Regions from separate parts of the Paenibacillus sp. ALE3 genome, predicted to be linked through region 2. Evidence: riboswitches for the same ligand, from Rfam matches in the RefSeq annotation. Region 2 holds a riboswitch; each other region holds the start of a gene.
The links. A riboswitch is a leader RNA that binds a small molecule or an ion and turns the genes downstream of it on or off. The one in region 2 is predicted to bind cyclic di-AMP.

Region 1 (4,649 bases), 2.7 Mb from region 2:
AATATCAGCTTGTTGCAACAACGGCTCCAGCGTGTCCCTGTTCTCTTTGGTGAAGAAGCGGCTTTTTAGGTTATTTGAAATGGTTTTACGGCGTTGGGCAAAAGCGGCATGAACCACTTCAAAAAAGTGCTTCTCGTCCACCACTTCCACCGGAGGGACTTCTCGTACACGCAGCCGAATAACTGCCGAATCAACATTCGGCTGAGGAATAAATACTGTATTCGGCACCGTACAGACTAACTCAGGCTCGCTGTAATATTGCACGGCTATGCTTAAGCTGCCGTAATCCTTCGTACCAGGAGACGCAGCCATGCGCTCAGCCACCTCTTTTTGAATCATAACGACGATATTCTCCAAAGGAAGCTTGTCCTCCAGTAGACGCATCAGAATCGGTGTAGTGACGTAATACGGCAGATTAGCGACGACACTCACTTTGCTCACGTCTGCAAAGTCAGCTGCAAACACTTCACGCAAATCCAGCTTTAACACGTCTCCATGGCGAACCTTTACATGCTCGTAAGGGGCCAGCACTTCTTCAAGAATGGGCAACAGCCGCTGGTCAATCTCAACAGCGGTAACTGCCTTAGCGGATTGCGCCAACTTCTCGGTCAAAGCTCCAATGCCCGGACCGATCTCAAGCGCGCCCTTTGTATCATCCAATCCGGCAGCATTTACGATCTTGCTCAGAATATTTTGATCAATTAGAAAGTTTTGTCCCAGACTCTTTTTGAACGAAAAACCGTGCCTTTGAATAATTTCCTTCGTACGCCGCGGTGTTGCTATATCTTGAATCCCTGTCATACGGATATCACAATCCTTCACTTTCGATTTGTGCCAGCGCACTGGCAAATTCCTCACGACTGATCTGAAATACAGAGAGCCGCTTATGTAGCTGCTTTCCGTTACAATAGCCAATACCCAGTACATTCCCCAAGGCCATACGGCGTGCAGCAGCATTGGGGTGGGTAATAAGTCCAGCGTCAATCAGGTCCGCCATTTCAATCAGCGGTTCGGCGCCTTCCACTGTCGTATGTACCCGCGCGAGAGCGTGTCTGATGGCTTCCGGGGAGGCATTCTCCACGCCAATATCCCCTTTGCGTGTCGCCTCTGCCTCAGGTATAAAAGCCTGCTTGCAGCCGGGGACCTTGGAGGCGATAATTTTACGGATACGCTCCCCTGCATGATCGGGATCAGTTAAAATAATGACCCCCCGCCGTTCCTGTGCCAATGCAATTTTCCGCAGCGTCATTTTATTAATGGCTGAACCACCAGTTTCTATCGTATCTGCTTCGACAGCACGGCGAATGGCTACTGTATCATCCCGGCCTTCCACCACGATCACTTCCTTGATCATCTTCGTTTCCCTCCACTGCTACACAGCAACATATATTATCTTTCCCTGCTTTTGAAAACAAAATAAGAAGAGGATATCCTCTTCTTAGCATGGCATTACTATGTTGTTAATACTATCGCATTGTCCTCAACATACACAACCTGTTTTAGTTGATTTCCGGCTTTACAGGTCCGATAACATATACGGTTTTACCGTGCTTACGACCAAATTGGTTAGCCCGGCTTAAACTCTCATAATACACATCGATTTTGTGGCCTTTAATCGCGCCACCGGTATCCTCCGCACGGCGGAAGCCTACCCCTTCAATATACACCCACCATCCGATTGGAATTACACTCGGATCGACAGCGATGGTGCGTCCTTCCGTGACACGCGTGCCGGAGGCGGTACGTGTACCGATACCTGGCTCCTGGGCGGAGTACGCCGTCATGGAGACATTTTGTAAAACTTTTTTATAATTAAAATTAATACCTGCTTTACGGACAGCACTGCCCGAACTAACCTTTGTAGCCTTAACCGCATCTTTAGGGCTGATGGAAGCAGCTAGAACGACCGGTTTTTTCTTCGTTCCTACCGCAATTACCTTATCCACACGATTTTGTGCGACTTCCTTGTTGACCAGCTGTTTGGACACCAATTTTCCATCATGGTATACCTTTTGAACATGCTGGACTACCACACCCGATTTGCCACTTTGAATGACTCGATTATCGCCTTTATAGAGACTTGGATCTGCCGTTTTGATGACCTGATAAGGCACTTGTTTTTTCTGTTCGACCTGCTGTTTCTTCACACGGACGATTTTTATGTCCATGTTAGCTGAAACAGAGGCATCCAACGCAGGGTAAACTTTATCCGTTGATGATAATTTATAGCCCGAAGTGCGAATGGCACCCTCTACTGTATTTTCTGTTGTGTACAGCTTTTTCGTCTCATTGCCTGAGGATACTTTAACCTGATTGGCACGTTTAATGACTACGCGATCCCCATCCTGTACTGCCCCGTTTAGCGGCATGGAAATTGTATCATGCGGCTGAAGTGAAATAGAATGCTCATTGAGCAAATCTTGGAGCTTGGATTCCCGGGTTTCTACCGCAGATGCCTTACCATCGATGACAAAAAAGACTTGTTTTTTAGATTGCGTGTACATCAGAATTGAAATCATAATCGTTAGTGCGATTAGAAAAATAGCAACCAAAGCAGCCTGGCGCACATTCTCTTGCTTCCAACGTAATACGTAAGACATGCTGGATGAGCGTGACTCATGGGTCTCCTCTTTTCGGAAAATGCCCATTTCCTCCGTCCTCCTTACATAGCCCGCCGTCTGGAGTAAGACATAGTTGATCGTTGACGTGACTATAACAGATTTTCTACAAGACAAGCCCGTACTGCGACTGTCCTGCACCATGTACCCGTCTTCGCGGCATGCTGTCCTCCCCTGTTTAACCACAGTATGATGACAGATTTTCTTTTATTCACAACAAAAAAAGCCAAAGAAAGAGACTAGAGAGCTCTTTCGTGGCTTCCGACATGTGTGAATATGCGGGAAAACTCATGCACGAGATGGCTTCTCTCTTGTTACGCTTACGGGGTTAGCTGTCGGGTTCGGACGTAGAGAGTCGCCCTAGCTTAGGTCAACCGCTCATGGCGGTCGCCTTCACATTCACCCCGAAGACCCAGAAAGAAATCGAAATACGGCTTCTCTACCTGTTCAATCCCATCCAGGAAATGAATTTCGGTCGAGCCGGCTACTGAAGAGATAATATCTCTTGCACATACGCCGGACGTACTGTAAGCCATATCGGTTCCCCCGTTCCCTGTAAAAGGGACTCAGCGAGACTGGTTCATGAAATGATTTGTTGATGTTTACACTCAACAACAATTCACTGAAAAGATGATATCCTGTTTCCATGCATGTTGTAAAGCAGGTTTCAAGTACATTTTTCAAAATATTCGGTTAAAAAATTGTAATATTCTTGAGTTTCCTGCAACAAAATCATAATTAGCTCCGTCTATCTCTTTATTTTGATTGATTTCTTCGCTTTTTCACTGAATGTCAAATCGTTCCAAGGCATTTTGGGTCGTAATGGATACCAATTCCTCCACCGTAATTCCCTTAATTTGGGCGGCTGCCTCTGCCACCAATCTCACATATGCCGACTCATTTCGCTTCCCACGAAACGGATGAGGCGTCAAGTAAGGCGCGTCCGTTTCAATAAGCAGACGGTCCAACGGTACCTGGGCCAGCACCTCTTTTGGCTGCTTGGCATTTTTGAACGTTATGGGCCCGCCGAAGGAAAGGTGGAAACCCATATCCAGCACCATTTTAGCTGTCTCCCAACTCCCAGAAAAGGAGTGCATGACTCCGCCAATCTCGCCCGCCTTTTCCTCACGTAAAATCCTCACAATATCTTCATGTGCATCCCGGTTATGGATAACAATTGGCATGTTGAGCTCACGTGCCAGGCCAATTTGATTTCGAAGTACCCGCTGCTGCACATCCTTTGGTGATGTATCCCAATAATAATCCAGACCGATCTCTCCGATCGCTACAACCTTTTTATGACTGCATAACGATGCAATCCATTCTAAATCACCCTCCTGCATTGTAATGGCATCCTGCGGATGCCATCCAACGGCTGCATAAATAAAATCATACGTCTCAGCCAGCTTCATGGTGGATGGAATGGTCTCACGATTAAATCCGATATTGATCATCCGTGTTACTCCTGATTCGACAGCACGTGCTATAACTTCTTCACGGTCTTCGTCAAATTGTGGCGCATCTAGGTGAGTATGAGTGTCGAATAAATCCAAGGTTTTCATCTCCTTTTCTTACTTACATTTCTATATATTTGTCTATTGTTTGACAAAATAATTCCTTATTTCGGCAGGAAGCCTTTCTTTTACCCCGTTCAATTTATTCTGGGGAAAATACATGTGATATTTTCCTCGGTGAATGCCACTTATTGAGCGTACAATTTCTGAAACTTCGGATATTTCCCGCACCTCGCCCTGACGTCCAAGCAGTAAAATCTGGTTGTCCGTTGAACCGCCCTGCCGAAACACATCATAAGGAAGATCTGTCGGAAAATCAATTTCAAGATCATATTCAGGATGCAAGCCAGCCTTTTCCAAAGCCTCTCGAATATGGTCAACGGTATCTGTATCCATATTTTCAATCTCTACATATTTATACAATCTACGATCCATAAAACGGCTGCTCAAATCACTTAAAATTTCGTCCTTTTCTCGTTTCCATTGGCTAAATACCGTCTGAATCAAAGACTCATCC
Region 2 (4,649 bases):
AATTGCGCAAAAAGTGCCTAATGCTTCTGTAACCTCATTGGATAAAATATCCGATCTGGTACTCCAGCTTCGGACCAAGCGTATCAACGCGGTTGTAATCGAAGATACCGTTGCTAAAGGTTACACGCTAGATGGTACCGTAACACTTGCCAAGGCAGTACCTGAGGATGAAGGAGCAGAAACTGCTGTAGGCATCCGTAAAGGAAATGCGGAATTGCTTGCTTCAGTAAATAAAACGTTGGCTCGCCTGAAAGCGGACGGTTCGATTGAGAAGTTTTCTACAGAAGCGAGTGCACTGTCTGCAGACCGACAAGTTTCTTCGAATAGCATTGTAGATATATTTTTGAAATATCGCAGTTTTTACGCTACGGGTATCGGCTACACCCTATTGCTGTCTGCGCTCGGAGTACTGTTCGGGTTCATTATTGGCCTGATCATATCCTTGCTGCGGATGAGTGGTATTCGTATTATCGAGTGGCTAGGTACCGCATATGTAGAGATACTGCGCGGCACACCTATGCTGGTGCAGCTTATGATCATTCATTACGGAGTTGCTTTGACGTTGGGTGTTAATTTTACGCCACTCCAGTCCGGTATAATTACATTGTCTCTGAATAGTTCGGCATATTTAGCTGAAATTTTCCGTGCTGGTATTCAGGCCGTAGACCGTGGACAGATGGAAGCTGCCCGCTCGCTCGGGATGGGACGAGGCAAAGCGATGCGACACGTCATTTTACCGCAAGCATTTAAATCTATATTGCCTGCTATTGGTAATGAGTTCATTACGATCATTAAAGAATCTTCTATTATTTCGACCATTGGGATGGTGGATATTATGTATCAAGCCCAGGTCATTAAGAATATTACCTACGAAGGCTTGAGTCCGTTCGTAATCGCAGCCGCTATTTATTTTGTAATGACATTCAGCTTATCTAAGCTGTTGGGTTTATGGGAAAGGAAGTTGAGAGCCAGTGATCACCGTTAAACAACTGCGTAAATCATTCGGTAAGAATGAAATTTTAAAAGGTATTGATATAGATATCGCCAAAGGTGAAGTTGTCGTCATTATCGGCCCGAGTGGTTCGGGGAAAAGTACGTTTTTACGTTGTATGAATCTGTTGGAACAGCCAACAGAAGGGGAAATCTTGTTTGAGGGTGAGCCGATTACGGCCCGTGGTCATAATATCAATGCGACTCGGGAGAAGATGGGGATGGTTTTCCAGCATTTTAATCTGTTTCCGCATAAAACAATACTGCAGAATCTGACGCTTGCACCAACGCAGGTGAAGAAGCAATCGGGGAAAGAAGCGGAGAAAATTGCACTGGAGCTCTTGCGGACTGTGGGTCTTGAGGATAAAAAGAATACCTACCCGAACCAGTTATCTGGTGGTCAAAAGCAACGTATTGCGATAGCACGTGCTTTGGCCATGCAGCCGCACGTAATGCTGTTCGATGAGCCTACTTCTGCCCTTGACCCTGAAATGGTTGGAGAGGTTCTGGACGTGATGAAGAAGCTCGCTGAGGGCGGCATGACGATGGTGATCGTGACGCATGAAATGGGCTTTGCCCGTGAGGTAGGGGATCGAATCATCTTTATGGACAACGGTCAAATTATAGAACAAGGTACGCCTGAGCAAGTTTTCGGTACTCCAAGCCATGACCGTACCCGTGATTTTCTTGCTAAAGTGCTGTAAGAAAATGCTTTTATGAAATATTAACAAAGCCCTCTCGTGATAATGTTTCACGGAGGGCTTTTCTCTTTTTGTCACCATATCTCCATATTTTCGTAACAAAAAACCGATTTTTGATGACAAAATTGTAATGAGTATAGTATGATGTTCAAGGTTCCCAACATTTTCATGCAGATAAGGTTACAAAATTGTGATATTATGCAGTAAGCCAAAACTTACCGGAGCAGCAGCAATGATAACAAATGCTCAATGCTGGGCTCAAACCGTGGGAAGTGCGGGGGACGTAACAACGGCAATTATTCCAATGCGTCATAAGATGTTGTGGAATATGCCTAGGGGTGAATTGCACAAGCATAGGGCTTCTCCTGAGTCCGAATCCGACAGCTAACTTCGCAGGCATAACAGAGGAGGTACATAGCTTTGAAACATTTAAAACATATTGGAAAAAACATGAAATTTGCGGTGCTTGCCGCAGCTATTGCAGGACTGGCCCAGACAGCTGGAGTAGCAGATGCTGCTTCGCTTCATACTGCCAAAGAAGGCGATACCTTCTTTTTGCTTGCTCAACGTTATGGGGTATCGGTAGATGAGTTGACGAAGGCTAACCCTGATATTGCGTCCAACAACATATATGCAGGTCTGCAAATTAAAGTTCCAGACGAAAAAAGTGTGAAGGCGGCTTCGGATTCGAAGCCACAGCTTCTTACGGAGAAAGCACCAGCGAATGAGAGACCAACAATTGAAGCATGGGGCAAAACGTTCAATTACAGTAAAGTAGTTGATGTTAAAGCAACAGCATATTCAGCCGCAGCTGATGAAAATGGCAAATGGGGTGCAGTCGATTACTACGGCAATCCGCTTAAACTAGGTACAATTGCGGTAGACCCGAAAGTCATTCCTATGGGAACAAAGGTGCTAGTTACAGGCTATTCCCATCCGGGCTTGCCCGACCATTCTTTTGTGGCCGTTGCCCGTGATCAGGGCAGCGCTATTACCGGAAAGCGGATTGATATCTTTATCCCTGGCAACAAATCATTCGTGAACGATTTCGGTTTCCAAAATGTGAAACTGTACGTCATTGATAAATAGCAGTGTGCATATGTTTAATTTCATTAAACATAATAAATATTATGTAAACTTAATATTATAGCATACAACATATAACTGGGACGACTTCTTATCAGGTCTGGTCGTTTATCGTAAAAAAGGCTGTCTTACAAGCAGAAACATTCTGCTCGTTAAGGCAGCCTTTTTACGTTGTTGGTATATGCGAGGCTTAGACATACTGTTATTTTCGTTCCGATGTGTGAAGTAGCCGGGGGACTGTGACAAACTTGTAGCCCTTAGCTTTTAAAGAGTGGATTAGACCCGGCAAAGCTTGGACAGTACCTTGTAAGTTGGAACTTTGACCTCCACCTGCATGCATTAAAATAATGGAGCCAGGTCCGGTAGCCGGGATCACGTTGCGCTGAATCTGTGTTTTGCTTAATCCCTTCCAGTCTAGAGAGTCCACATTCCAATTGACGATCATGTACCCATGACGACGTGCCCACTGGATTTGAGGCTCCGTGATTTCACCATAGGGTGGTCGTATCAATCTGGGTCGAAAACCTGCGCTGGCTTCTAAAATGCGTTCTGTTTTTGTAATCTGGTGGTGAAAGCGCTCTGGTGTGGCCTTTCTGAAATCCGGATGAGTATAGGAGTGGTTTCCTATAGCATGGCCCTCGCGGATGATGCGGCGTATGATCCCCGGATGCTTTTCCGCACGATGGCCGACGATAAAAAAGGTAGCTTTGATACCGTTTGCGTGTAATACGTCCAAAACCTGCGGCGTATACCTTGAATCGGGCACATCATCAAAGGTTAAGGCAATTTGGCGGGTGTGCGGGCCGCACATTTTAAAAATGTCCGCATGCTTTTTTCGTAGCATCGCTAATGTTGGAGCAGCTCGATCTTTACTTTGATATACCGAAGTAGCGGCAGCAGCTTCCTTGGGATGGGGCGTTCCGATGTTGGGAGACGTATCCGCGTGAACGGGAAAACTTGAAAATGCTAGTAACAGTGCTAAACATGGCAACACTCCCCTGTACCGCATTTATATTCCCCCTTTCCGTGCGTGGTACCTAGTGGTGCTCTCAGCTATTATGTACCTGTCCTATTAAAATTATGCTGGTGATTGAGTGAAGCCCTACACGACTGAAGAGAAGCACATCATGAAGCGGATATCTGTGAAGATGACGAAGTAAACGGACATATTCTCTTAAACATGACCGAAAACTGAAGCATTTTCGCAAGTTTTAGCCTTACAAAGGATTCGGTATACCGTGACAGCTGGTGTATAATGGGGATGCTATTCATAATGATACAGACTGGAATTGAGGGAAGGATGGATAAAAGTGACCGACTTGTTTACTCCTTATCAATTAAAGGGGCTTTCCTTAAGAAATCGGATTGTCATGCCCCCAATGTGCCAATACAGCGTGGAGGCCAAGGACGGCAAACCGACGGATTGGCATTATGTCCATTATGTGAGTCGCGCGGTAGGAGGGACTGGGCTCATAATTGTGGAAATGACAGCGGTTCATCCGGATGGACGCATTACGGATCGTGATTTGGGCATTTGGAGTGACGAACATATTCCTGCATATCGCAAAATTGTAGAGGAAGTCCACAAGTATGGTGCCAAAATTGCCATTCAATTAGGCCATGCCGGACGCAAGGCCGAGGATGCTGAGACACCTGTAGGCCCGTCCTCGATCCCCTTTAGTGAACGCTTTAAAGATCCCCACACTTTGACGAGAGCAGAAGTCAAGGAACTGGTTCAGGCCTACAAAGAGGGGGCTCGCCGGGCGGTAGAAGCTGGTTTTGACACGGTAGAGATTCATGGTGCTCACGGCTATCTGATCCATCAATTTCATTCCCCTTTAACCAATACCAGAGAAGATGAATATGGGCAGG
Region 3 (4,649 bases), 1.5 Mb from region 2:
CTCATCTGTAGCGTCCGCCACGACAGTATGTGTCAGGATCTCACTCATACTGTCTACAACATCCTCATTCCGATCAATGCCCAGCACCTCGCACCCCATATCCACCAATTGCAAAGCCAGGCTTGAGCCAAACCGTCCCAGGCCAATGACTACAAACTGCTGCGTTTTCATATCTACTCGAAAACTCCCTTACCCTATAATTATTTTACCTTCTGGATGACGATACAATTCCTTACCCTTTTTCGGTCCCAGTGCATAAGCTAGCGTGAGTGGACCCAGCCTGCCTGCAAACATCGTCAGAGTAATCACCAGCTTGCCTACAACTGACAAATCAGGTGTAAGCCCCATAGACAGCCCTACTGTACCAAATGCAGACACTGTCTCGAACAAGATCATTAGAAAATGATGATCTTCGGTTGCGGACAGAATCATCGTCACCCCAATCACGAACAGCAGCCCCAGCAAGGTAATGGTCAAAGCCTTATAAATTCGTGCCTGCGCAAGTCGGTACCGGAACAGCACAATATCTTCCCGTCCCCGCAGCATCGAAAACACCGCTCCAATGAGCAGGGCAAATGTAGTGGTCTTAATCCCGCCCCCAGTGGAGCCAGGCGAAGCTCCAATAAACATGAGTATGATGATAAAAAACTGCGTAGCCTGCCGCAAGCCTGCAATGTCCAGCGTGTTGGCACCTGCGGTACGTGGAGTAACGGACTGGAATAAAGAACCCAGCAGTTTACCACCCCAATCAAGCGAGCCAAGCGTCTTTGGATTCGTAAACTCAAATACAAAAATGACGAGCGTCCCGACGACAATCAGAGCAGCTGTCATGCTGAGTACCACCTTGGTATGCAAAGATAGTCTCTTACGCTTACGATAATCTGCCAGGTCTGACATCACTACAAAACCAATACCACCCGAAATAATGAGAAACATGGCTGTAAAATTAACAATCGGATCATATACATAACCTGTCAGGCTGCGAAATTCACCGAATAAATCAAAACCAGCATTATTAAACATGGAAATGGCATGCCAAATTCCAAAATAAATCGCCCTGCCGACAGGCATATCAAATGACCAGCGAATCGAAAAAATAGCTGCACATACGCCCTCAATCATCAGCGAGTACCATAGCACCTTGCGGATCAATCCAACAATTCCTTCGACAGAGGTCTGATTCATCGCTTCTTGCAAAATAAGGCGCTCCCGCAAGGAAATGCGACGTTTGAACACCAGCGCGATCAAGGTAGCCATGGTCATAAAGCCAAGACCACCGATCTGGATCAGCGCAACGATAACGATTTGACCAAAAGTTGTAAAAAAGAGCCCTGTATCCTTAACGACAAGCCCGGTTACACAGGTCGCGGACGCGGCAGTAAACAAAGCGTCTATAAACGCAAGTGGTTTTCCTGTTGTATTAGAGATGGGCAACATTAACAATAAACTACCTATTAGAATGATAATGGCAAAGCCTGCAACGAATATCTGCGGTGGAGAAAGCCGAAGCCAGCGTGCATTGGGATTCATCTATTCATCACTTCTCTCCTAATCCTTAAAACTATAAAAACAGTGACTTAATACGGTGTAAGCCCGCTACGCGTTCCATTTATCTTCCGATCGTCGTTGCCCCTGATTTTTTTGATTTTCCAAACCTTAAGTAGCTATAATTAGCATTCCCTGAATACAGGAAGAATGCATGTCAAACACTAACCGGCTCCCTGGTGCTATTGGCGAGCAGCAGCGAAGGGGGCAGAATTGTTCTGAAGAAGCGAAGCGTTTGCCTTTATCTCCGGATTTTAACCATTAAAGGGTTTATACAATCAAAAAAATCCGGGGATAACAGCAATCGGAAGAATAATCTGAACCCGCAGCGGTCTAACCAATCCAAACACTTTTATACACACAAAAAAAGACACCGGAAAACCGAGTGCCTGACTTGGTTCCTGTCCACAGCCTACGAGGTTAGCTGACGAATTCGGACAGCACAGTATGCCCTATTTACACTTCCGGTCCATCAGGATCGGCTGTAAAATTCACCCCAGTAACATGGTTCCCCCGTTTTCTCATAGAAATTCGGCTTAAATGTATATCATTACCCATATATTTCATAGGCATTGCCTCAAGATTATAATCCTTCTCTATCCAGATCACAAAACCGATTTCGCCGAAAAAACGTGAAATTGGCTTTAATTCGCGAATAGACATCGGTTAATCACAGCTTATCTAATTTTATTAAAACTTTAAAGTGCTTTCACTCTGTTTTCATGAATATCGCTGCTCTGTTGGCGGGAACCTGTGCAGTATGATATCTTTAATGGATGTTCTTATTTACAGATTAAGGAGGAAACTCATGAATCCTATCGGGAAACCGGTCGTGCTCACGGCCAACTTCAAAAAATTAGGCTTGCTGGGCGGGGTTGGCCTGGTTTGCTTTTTTATCTTTCAATTGCTTATTCCCTCGCTTAGCAATCCAAGTCCGGAATCATTGATGAATGCAAAGGTCATCAGCAAACAAGAAGCGGTCATACACGCCCTGGACTTTGCCCGTTCCGAGCTGGGCTATACGGAATCACAGCCAGAGAAGCCCGTCGTAACCTATCAGGCTGAAACAGATTTGTACGGTTATTTATCCAGAGAAAAATTGGTTCAAGAGTACGATCGTACATGGAAAAAAAATTATCCTTATGAAACCTTTCGGGTTGATTTGCCTGACTCCTCAGCGAAGGGCAAGCTGCAAATCCATGTGGATTTATCCACTGGGAAGGTCGTTAGCTTTAAACGGATCACCTCCAGCACCAATTACACACAGGCTGATGTTTCTACAGATGAACAAGCACGAAGCAGACTTGTACGTGTAGCTGAGGGTGACATGACGCTCGAAGCCAAGGAACAGGCTGCAGCAATATGGATCAAACGCTTTGGCTTTAAGCCATCTGAATTGAAGCTCGCGACCACTGAGGGGGAAGGTGGATTAAAATATACCGTGGACGGAAAGAAAATCGGCGCCTCGGTACTTACGCTGGCTTTTACTTTTGAAGACGGGGATGTTCGCTCGTTTACCCAAAGCTTTTCGGCCCCTTCGTCCTATACCGACTATGTTAAAAAGCAAACATACTGGGCGAATTGGATGACTTATGCGGGTTATGCCCTATTTAGCTTTGTCCTGGGCGTACTTGCCATTGTATATGCGTCACTCACCCGACGACATACTTCATTTGTGCGCGGTATTATTCTGTCCATTGTATACTTTATTGCTAGTATAGCTGGGACAATGAACATGCTACCTTTATTGCAAGCTGAAGCAGGCAGTAAGGGCATGCTTATATTTCTTATGGTATTCCAGGTTGGTGTTACCTTCTTCATGGCTGTAGCCCTCTATTTCTCCTTGGTAGGCGGCGACGGGCTTATGCGTCAGGTTGGACTAAATGCATGGCCACGTGCTAAAGAGCCGGGCTACGGATTGTATGTGCTTCGCAGTATGTATGTCGGTTACTTGTGGGCCTTCATTTTACTGGGCGTACAATCCATTTTGTTCTTTGTATTGGAGCGCACATTTAATACGTTCTCCACTACAGACGCCACGCAGTCCCCTTACAATATGGCTTATCCATGGCTATTGCCGATTATGGCTTGGATGGCAGGTATTGGAGAAGAAACTGTTTACCGTCTATTTGGTATTCCGATGGTAAAAAAAATAGTCAAGAATACGTTTGTTGCTTGTCTGATCACTACGCTTATTTGGGCACTGGGACATACGCTTTATCCGATCTATCCGGTGATTTCCAGACCTATTGAGCTGACTTTTCTTGGTTTGCTGTTTAGTTTCGTGTTCTTGCGTTACGGCTTTATCGCTGCTATGTTCAGCCACGTTATTTTTGATAGCATATTAATGGGGCTTAGTGTGATAAGTCTGGGAGACACCGTGAATGTGAGCGCCGGCCTATTCTGGATCTTACTTCCGGCTATTGTAGGCTACATCATTTACTGGTTTAGTCCCAAAAAACCTAATCGAATCATGTTTGAACCCATGAAAAAAGAGGAGCCGTATTCTACGACTCCTCCTCCCGAAGGGCAGCTATAATCTGACGAGCAAGCTTATCCCCAATAGAGAGAGGCCGGAAGTCTTCGACGCTGGCCTCTCTTATTTTTTTGAGCGATCCAAAATGCTTAAGCAGCAACTTACGCCGTTTCTCGCCGATGCCTGGAATGGAGTCCAACTGGGAAGTTACCATAGATTTGCCGCGCTGCTCGCGGTGGAACGTGATGGCAAAACGGTGAACCTCGTCCTGGATCCGTTGCAGCAGATAAAATTCCTCGCTATTGCGTGCAAGTGTCACGGCCTCAAATGTTTCTCCCATCAGTAGTTGGGAAGTTCTGTGTTTGGCATCTTTCACCAAACCACACACAGGAATAAACAAACCCAACTCATTTTCCAATACATCGGTTGCCGCTTTAATTTGTCCACGGCCACCATCGACAATGATCAAGTCGGGACGTTCAAGATTTTCCTTCAGCACACGTTCATATCGACGCCGAATAACCTCACGCATTGTTTCATAATCATCTGGTCCCTGCACAGAACGGATCTTGTATTTTCGATACTCCTTCTTGGCAGGTTTGCCATCAATAAAGACAATCATGGCCGA
Region 4 (4,649 bases), 2.8 Mb from region 2:
ATGGAATATCCGACACTCATCACGGCCGCAGCTGCGGACCAACTGAATCCCGGCTATAATCTGGAACGGACGCTGGTTCATGAGATTGGGCATCAATATTTCTACGGAATGGTAGCCAATAATGAATTTGAGGAGCCCTGGCTGGATGAAGGCTTCACCTCCTATGCAGAAGAACGGCTCATGGAGCAAGAATATGGGCTTATCCCCAACTTGCCATTACAATCCGGACAGGTAGCTTCTCCACAGCCCCTAAACCGCGAATCCTGGAAGTACGGATCGTCGGCTGAGTATGCACAAAATGCCTACTCACGAGGCAAGCTGGTACTACGAGGTATTGAACGTCAGGTGGGTACGAAAAAAATGGACCGGATTATGCGAACCTATGTCCAGACCTACCGATTCAAGCATCCGACCTCACAGGATTTTCAGCGTGTCGTGGAGAGGGTGACTGGACGCTCATGGAGCCACTATTTTGAACAATATGTATATGACGGCCAGATGGCGGACTTTTCTGTCGATCGCATCACGAACCGCAAGTTGGAGAATGGATATGAAGCAGTCGTGACGCTCAGCAAAAAAGGAGCAGATTATCCCAAGATCCCTGTTCAATTTACCTTCAAGGATGGCACCACAATATTTAAGGCATGGGACGGTACGGGCAAAAGTACATCTTTCCGACTCAAAAGCACCTCTCCCGTGTCCTATGTGACGGTTGATCCTCTATACACTATTGCACTGGAGAACAAGCATATTAATAATAGCCTGAAGGCTGAATTGGACGAAAAGCAACAAACCCGTTGGAGTGTGAGTGTAACCAAGCTGTTGGAGACACTGCTTGGAAGTCTGTCATGGTGAGGTGTCTATAGATGCGGACTGTTTTAAAAGAAGGCTGGGCGCTAGTGCGCATACGCTTTTATATCGTTATCATTTTATTTTTGTATCGTCTGCTGTGGGGAGTATTTCTCTATCGGCTGGTACAGTCGGCCGTTGTCCCGCTGCTGCTGCGTTATCCTGATCAGAGCCAAAACGAGCTGGGAAAGACCTTGTTTTGGATGGAGGGGCAGATCGCCTTGATGGACAGCCAGGAAGTACATGTGTATTTATGGATACTATTAGGGGCGACCGTATTGCGCGTCCTAATCACTCCCTTCATTAGAGCTGGCATATATCAAAGCCTGTATACCGATGCGTCTGAACCGCAAAGCCTGTCCTTCTTCAAGGGGATGAAACGTCACGGTATGTCATCTCTGTTGTATTACATCATCGAGTTGGGTTTGCTGCTGCTTCCCGCCTTCTGGGTGGTACCGAGACTCTATCCTATTGTAGCAGGGACGCTGCAATCTTCCTCTTACCTGCTGCATTTGTTGCCCTATGCCATTGGGTGGGTGGCTTACGGTTGGTTCATTCGGCAGTGCATCCTGTATATGCAACTGGGCACGGTCAGTGGTCACGCCATACTATCGTCCCTGCTCGCCTTCTTTCGCCAGCTTCTTCCGGCTGTAAGCGTATCTCTCTTGCTTGGTGCTTGTGTGCTGCTGGTCTTCGGTCTATTTGGCACCGTAGCGATGATTTGGACTGGTATGTTGGCGCTAATTCTCCAGCAATCGTATCATTTTGTTACCAGTCTGGTCAGGCTGTGGCATATCAGTTCGCAGTATCGTCTATGGCACATCGATATCTCCAGCAGAGGCTAATCCCTCTCTTTATGCTTTCTCCTGCATTTTTAGCTGTCGAAAAAACTTTTTTCTTTCCCGTGCAAACGGCACATAACTGAATACTGTTAACAGAATCTGTTCCTAGGGCGTTAGGAACAGATTTTTTTTGTAACTTTTTGCGATGAAACATTTGCCAAAGCCTGCTGTCTTTGTTACAATAATCGCAGTGAACTGATAGTAACAACTTTGTAATCTTTATTGTAACCTTTATCTTAAAAACATCGTTGTCGTGAATACTGCTCTCCAAGGTGCACATCTTAAGTTAAGCCTAATTCCTGGCACCTAGGAAGCGGGGGAACCAGTTTGGGTGAATTGATCTCGCAACAGAGTGGTCATAGGGGAACCTTCTACCGAATCCTTAAGCTAACCTCGCAGGCAATGGAAGGGGTATATTTTTTTTGAAGAAGAAGCTAACGATCGCAGCCATGGGTCTCGCCATTGCCTTTACATCTTTTACATTCGGTGGCAGCAGTGCATTTGCAGACTCTAAGATGGACCAGGTCATCCAAGATGCCAAAGGAACGAACTATAGAAGCGGAGGTACTACACTCGAGGGATTCGATTGCTCCGGCTTCACAATGTATGTATTCAACAAACTGGGAATTAAACTGCCGCATCAATCTGGATCACAATTCAAAATGGGAGCTTCTGTATCCCGCGATGAAATGAGACCAGGCGACCTGGTGTTCTTCAACACCACAGGAAGAGGCGTTTCCCATGTAGGTATCTTCGTAGGTGAAGGGAAATTCGCCCACTCCTCGACTTCACGTGGTGTAGTAGTTAGCTCACTGAACGAAAATTATTACGCTAACCGTTATGTCGGTGCAAAAAGAATTATGAGCACAGACGCTTACCATTCTGTAGCTTCAGATATTCCTGATGACGACAACGTAGAATAACTACCGCACAGCAAGCTAACCCTAGCCGCAATTTGATTCTGGCCGGAATCGAATTGCGGTTTTTTATGTCCACTACATCAGTAATTATTATCATTACTGACGAACCGACACCTCAAAAGGTTTCAGTTTTAGCGAACATCGTCGGTTTTACCGCCACCGCTGGGGGAGCATATGAGCAGTAAATCCTTCTTATTGAATGTATACCCGACTTAGGTACGAAATAAACACGCTTGCCATTCTCCTACAACTTGTCTACAATCTGTGGTTAATGATTGAAGTATCTGCATAAGGAGGAATGGAAAAGTGCCGGCCTCAATATCCAACTACCGGATTGTACCGATGGACGAGCATCAAGCGGCTGAAATCTGTGAGTGGCGCTATGATCCCCCCTACAACATATACGGCTGGCTTCCCTGGGAACAAATGAAGGCACTTGAAGTCGAATTTGGAAGTCCCACGCTTCGCCAAGAGCAATATGTTGCCGTACTGGACGAAGAGAATGAGCTGACGGGATTTGCTCAATATTTTCCTATGGTCGGTGTGACCCGGCTGGGTCTTGGAATGCATCCCGAAAGATGCGGACATGGCACAGGCTCCGATTTTGTCCGGGCCATTGCCGAGGAAGCCAGACGACGTCATCCGCAGAATGAAATTGACCTAGAGGTTCTCACTTGGAATCAGCGGGCTATCCGAGCCTACAAGGCAGCTGGATTTGAGCTGACGGATACCTATGAACGCCAGACTCCAGATGGCAGAAAGCCGTTCCATTGTATGGTATATCGTCCTGAACAACAGAATCGGGTTCTATAAATAAGAGCGCCTTCACTATACAACCGCGATGTTGTATAGCGAAGGCGCTCTTCATATATACGACAGATCATTACAAACTCAATGACTGCTGCGCATTTTTTCGAAAGCTTCATTATATTGTTGGGCTTCCTTAATATCTACAGCCATAATACCGCCATCGTCCCAGGAGGTCAAACGCAGAGTCACGGTCTTGTAATCAATCGTAATAAATGGATGGTGATTAAATGCCTCAGATATAGCGGCAACTTCATCCACGAAGGCAATTCCTTTCATAAAACTGGAAAAATTATATTTCCGAACGATCCAACGTCCTTCCTCCAGTTCCCAGCCCTCCAGCTTCTCCAGATGTGCTTCAATCTCTTCTTGTGTAAAAGGCATGTTACGAACTCCTCCCCGTTTATACGGAAGCCTTTCAGCCGCTTAAATGCGGCCAAAACTACGATATATTGGTGTACATATTACCACGGCCCCGTTGATAAATCCATAAGACGGCCATCAAATCAATGGGACCGACGTCAGCTCCTCATCCCCGATGAGTACATAGATCCGGTGCTGCTCCGGCTCATAAATCACAACGCCGCTGCCTACAGTGATTACGGGCTCCGTACCCAGTGCATAAAATAGGTCTTCTGCCAAAGCTTCATTGACTTCCTGACGCCCCATCGGGTTCAGCCTGTCCCAATCTTCTGCTTCCATTTCAAAAAATCCATAGCTATCTGGAATGCGTCCCACAGCCTCTGTCAAATCGTTCAAAATTTGTTCATACTCGCGCCCATGCTTTACTCCCATGCTATTTCCTCCAATGGTTCAGCGATTCAATACATAATCACTTTATTATACCGGAAATTGGCCCTTAACAAAAAAGAGAGTTTTGTCGATAAATACTATAATCCGTCTCATAATGACGCGCTTGGGGCAAGGACGACCCATGCGGCATGAAAGGATTCAAAATCTATTCTCATGGATGAGGTGTATCATGCAAATTACAACCATTATTGGACTTGTGCTCGGGCTTTTGTCACTGGTCGTCGGGATGATCCTGAAGGGCGCGCCAGTCGTCAATCTGGTCAATAATCCCGCTGCTTACATGATTATTTTCGTCGGAACAGCAGCAAGTATATTCATGGCGTTTCCGATGGATGACATGAAACGGGTGCCAAAGCTGTTTAAAATTATTTTTACCCAGCAGAAATTGCTGGATCGCAAGGAGCTTATCGGTACATTT

Region 1: linked by a shared signal. The riboswitch ahead of ACXHJ2_RS23775 (3D domain-containing protein) and the one ahead of ACXHJ2_RS09730 (3D domain-containing protein) in region 2 are both predicted to bind cyclic di-AMP.
Region 3: linked by a shared signal. The riboswitch ahead of ACXHJ2_RS03200 (TrkH family potassium uptake protein) and the one ahead of ACXHJ2_RS09730 (3D domain-containing protein) in region 2 are both predicted to bind cyclic di-AMP.
Region 4: linked by a shared signal. The riboswitch ahead of ACXHJ2_RS23380 (C40 family peptidase) and the one ahead of ACXHJ2_RS09730 (3D domain-containing protein) in region 2 are both predicted to bind cyclic di-AMP.

Annotation. Positions count from the first base shown of each region.
Region 1 is NZ_CM134214.1:5,301,243-5,305,891, forward strand. It holds gene rsmA (16S rRNA (adenine(1518)-N(6)/adenine(1519)-N(6))-dimethyltransferase RsmA) at 1-801, opposite strand, end outside; gene rnmV (ribonuclease M5) at 809-1,354, opposite strand; gene ACXHJ2_RS23775 (3D domain-containing protein) at 1,500-2,648, opposite strand; cyclic di-AMP (ydaO/yuaA leader) riboswitch at 2,920-3,200, opposite strand; gene ACXHJ2_RS23780 (TatD family hydrolase) at 3,401-4,171, opposite strand; gene ACXHJ2_RS23785 (HD domain-containing protein) at 4,214-4,649, opposite strand, start outside.
Region 2 is NZ_CM134214.1:2,155,383-2,160,031, forward strand. It holds gene ACXHJ2_RS09720 (ABC transporter substrate-binding protein/permease) at 1-985, shown strand, start outside; gene ACXHJ2_RS09725 (amino acid ABC transporter ATP-binding protein) at 972-1,694, shown strand; cyclic di-AMP (ydaO/yuaA leader) riboswitch at 1,925-2,105, shown strand; gene ACXHJ2_RS09730 (3D domain-containing protein) at 2,112-2,780, shown strand; gene ACXHJ2_RS09735 (polysaccharide deacetylase family protein) at 2,980-3,786, opposite strand; gene ACXHJ2_RS09740 (NADH:flavin oxidoreductase/NADH oxidase) at 4,088-4,649, shown strand, end outside.
Region 3 is NZ_CM134214.1:701,247-705,895, reverse strand. It holds gene ACXHJ2_RS03205 (potassium channel family protein) at 1-171, opposite strand, end outside; gene ACXHJ2_RS03200 (TrkH family potassium uptake protein) at 190-1,530, opposite strand; cyclic di-AMP (ydaO/yuaA leader) riboswitch at 1,940-2,092, opposite strand; gene ACXHJ2_RS03195 (CPBP family intramembrane glutamic endopeptidase) at 2,354-4,084, shown strand; gene uvrC (excinuclease ABC subunit UvrC) at 4,053-4,649, opposite strand, start outside.
Region 4 is NZ_CM134214.1:5,196,998-5,201,646, forward strand. It holds gene ACXHJ2_RS23370 (M1 family metallopeptidase) at 1-855, shown strand, start outside; gene ACXHJ2_RS23375 (hypothetical protein) at 867-1,694, shown strand; cyclic di-AMP (ydaO/yuaA leader) riboswitch at 1,971-2,108, shown strand; gene ACXHJ2_RS23380 (C40 family peptidase) at 2,114-2,614, shown strand; gene ACXHJ2_RS23385 (GNAT family N-acetyltransferase) at 2,918-3,424, shown strand; gene ACXHJ2_RS23390 (4a-hydroxytetrahydrobiopterin dehydratase) at 3,503-3,802, opposite strand; gene ACXHJ2_RS23395 (hypothetical protein) at 3,920-4,213, opposite strand; gene motA (flagellar motor stator protein MotA) at 4,401-4,649, shown strand, end outside.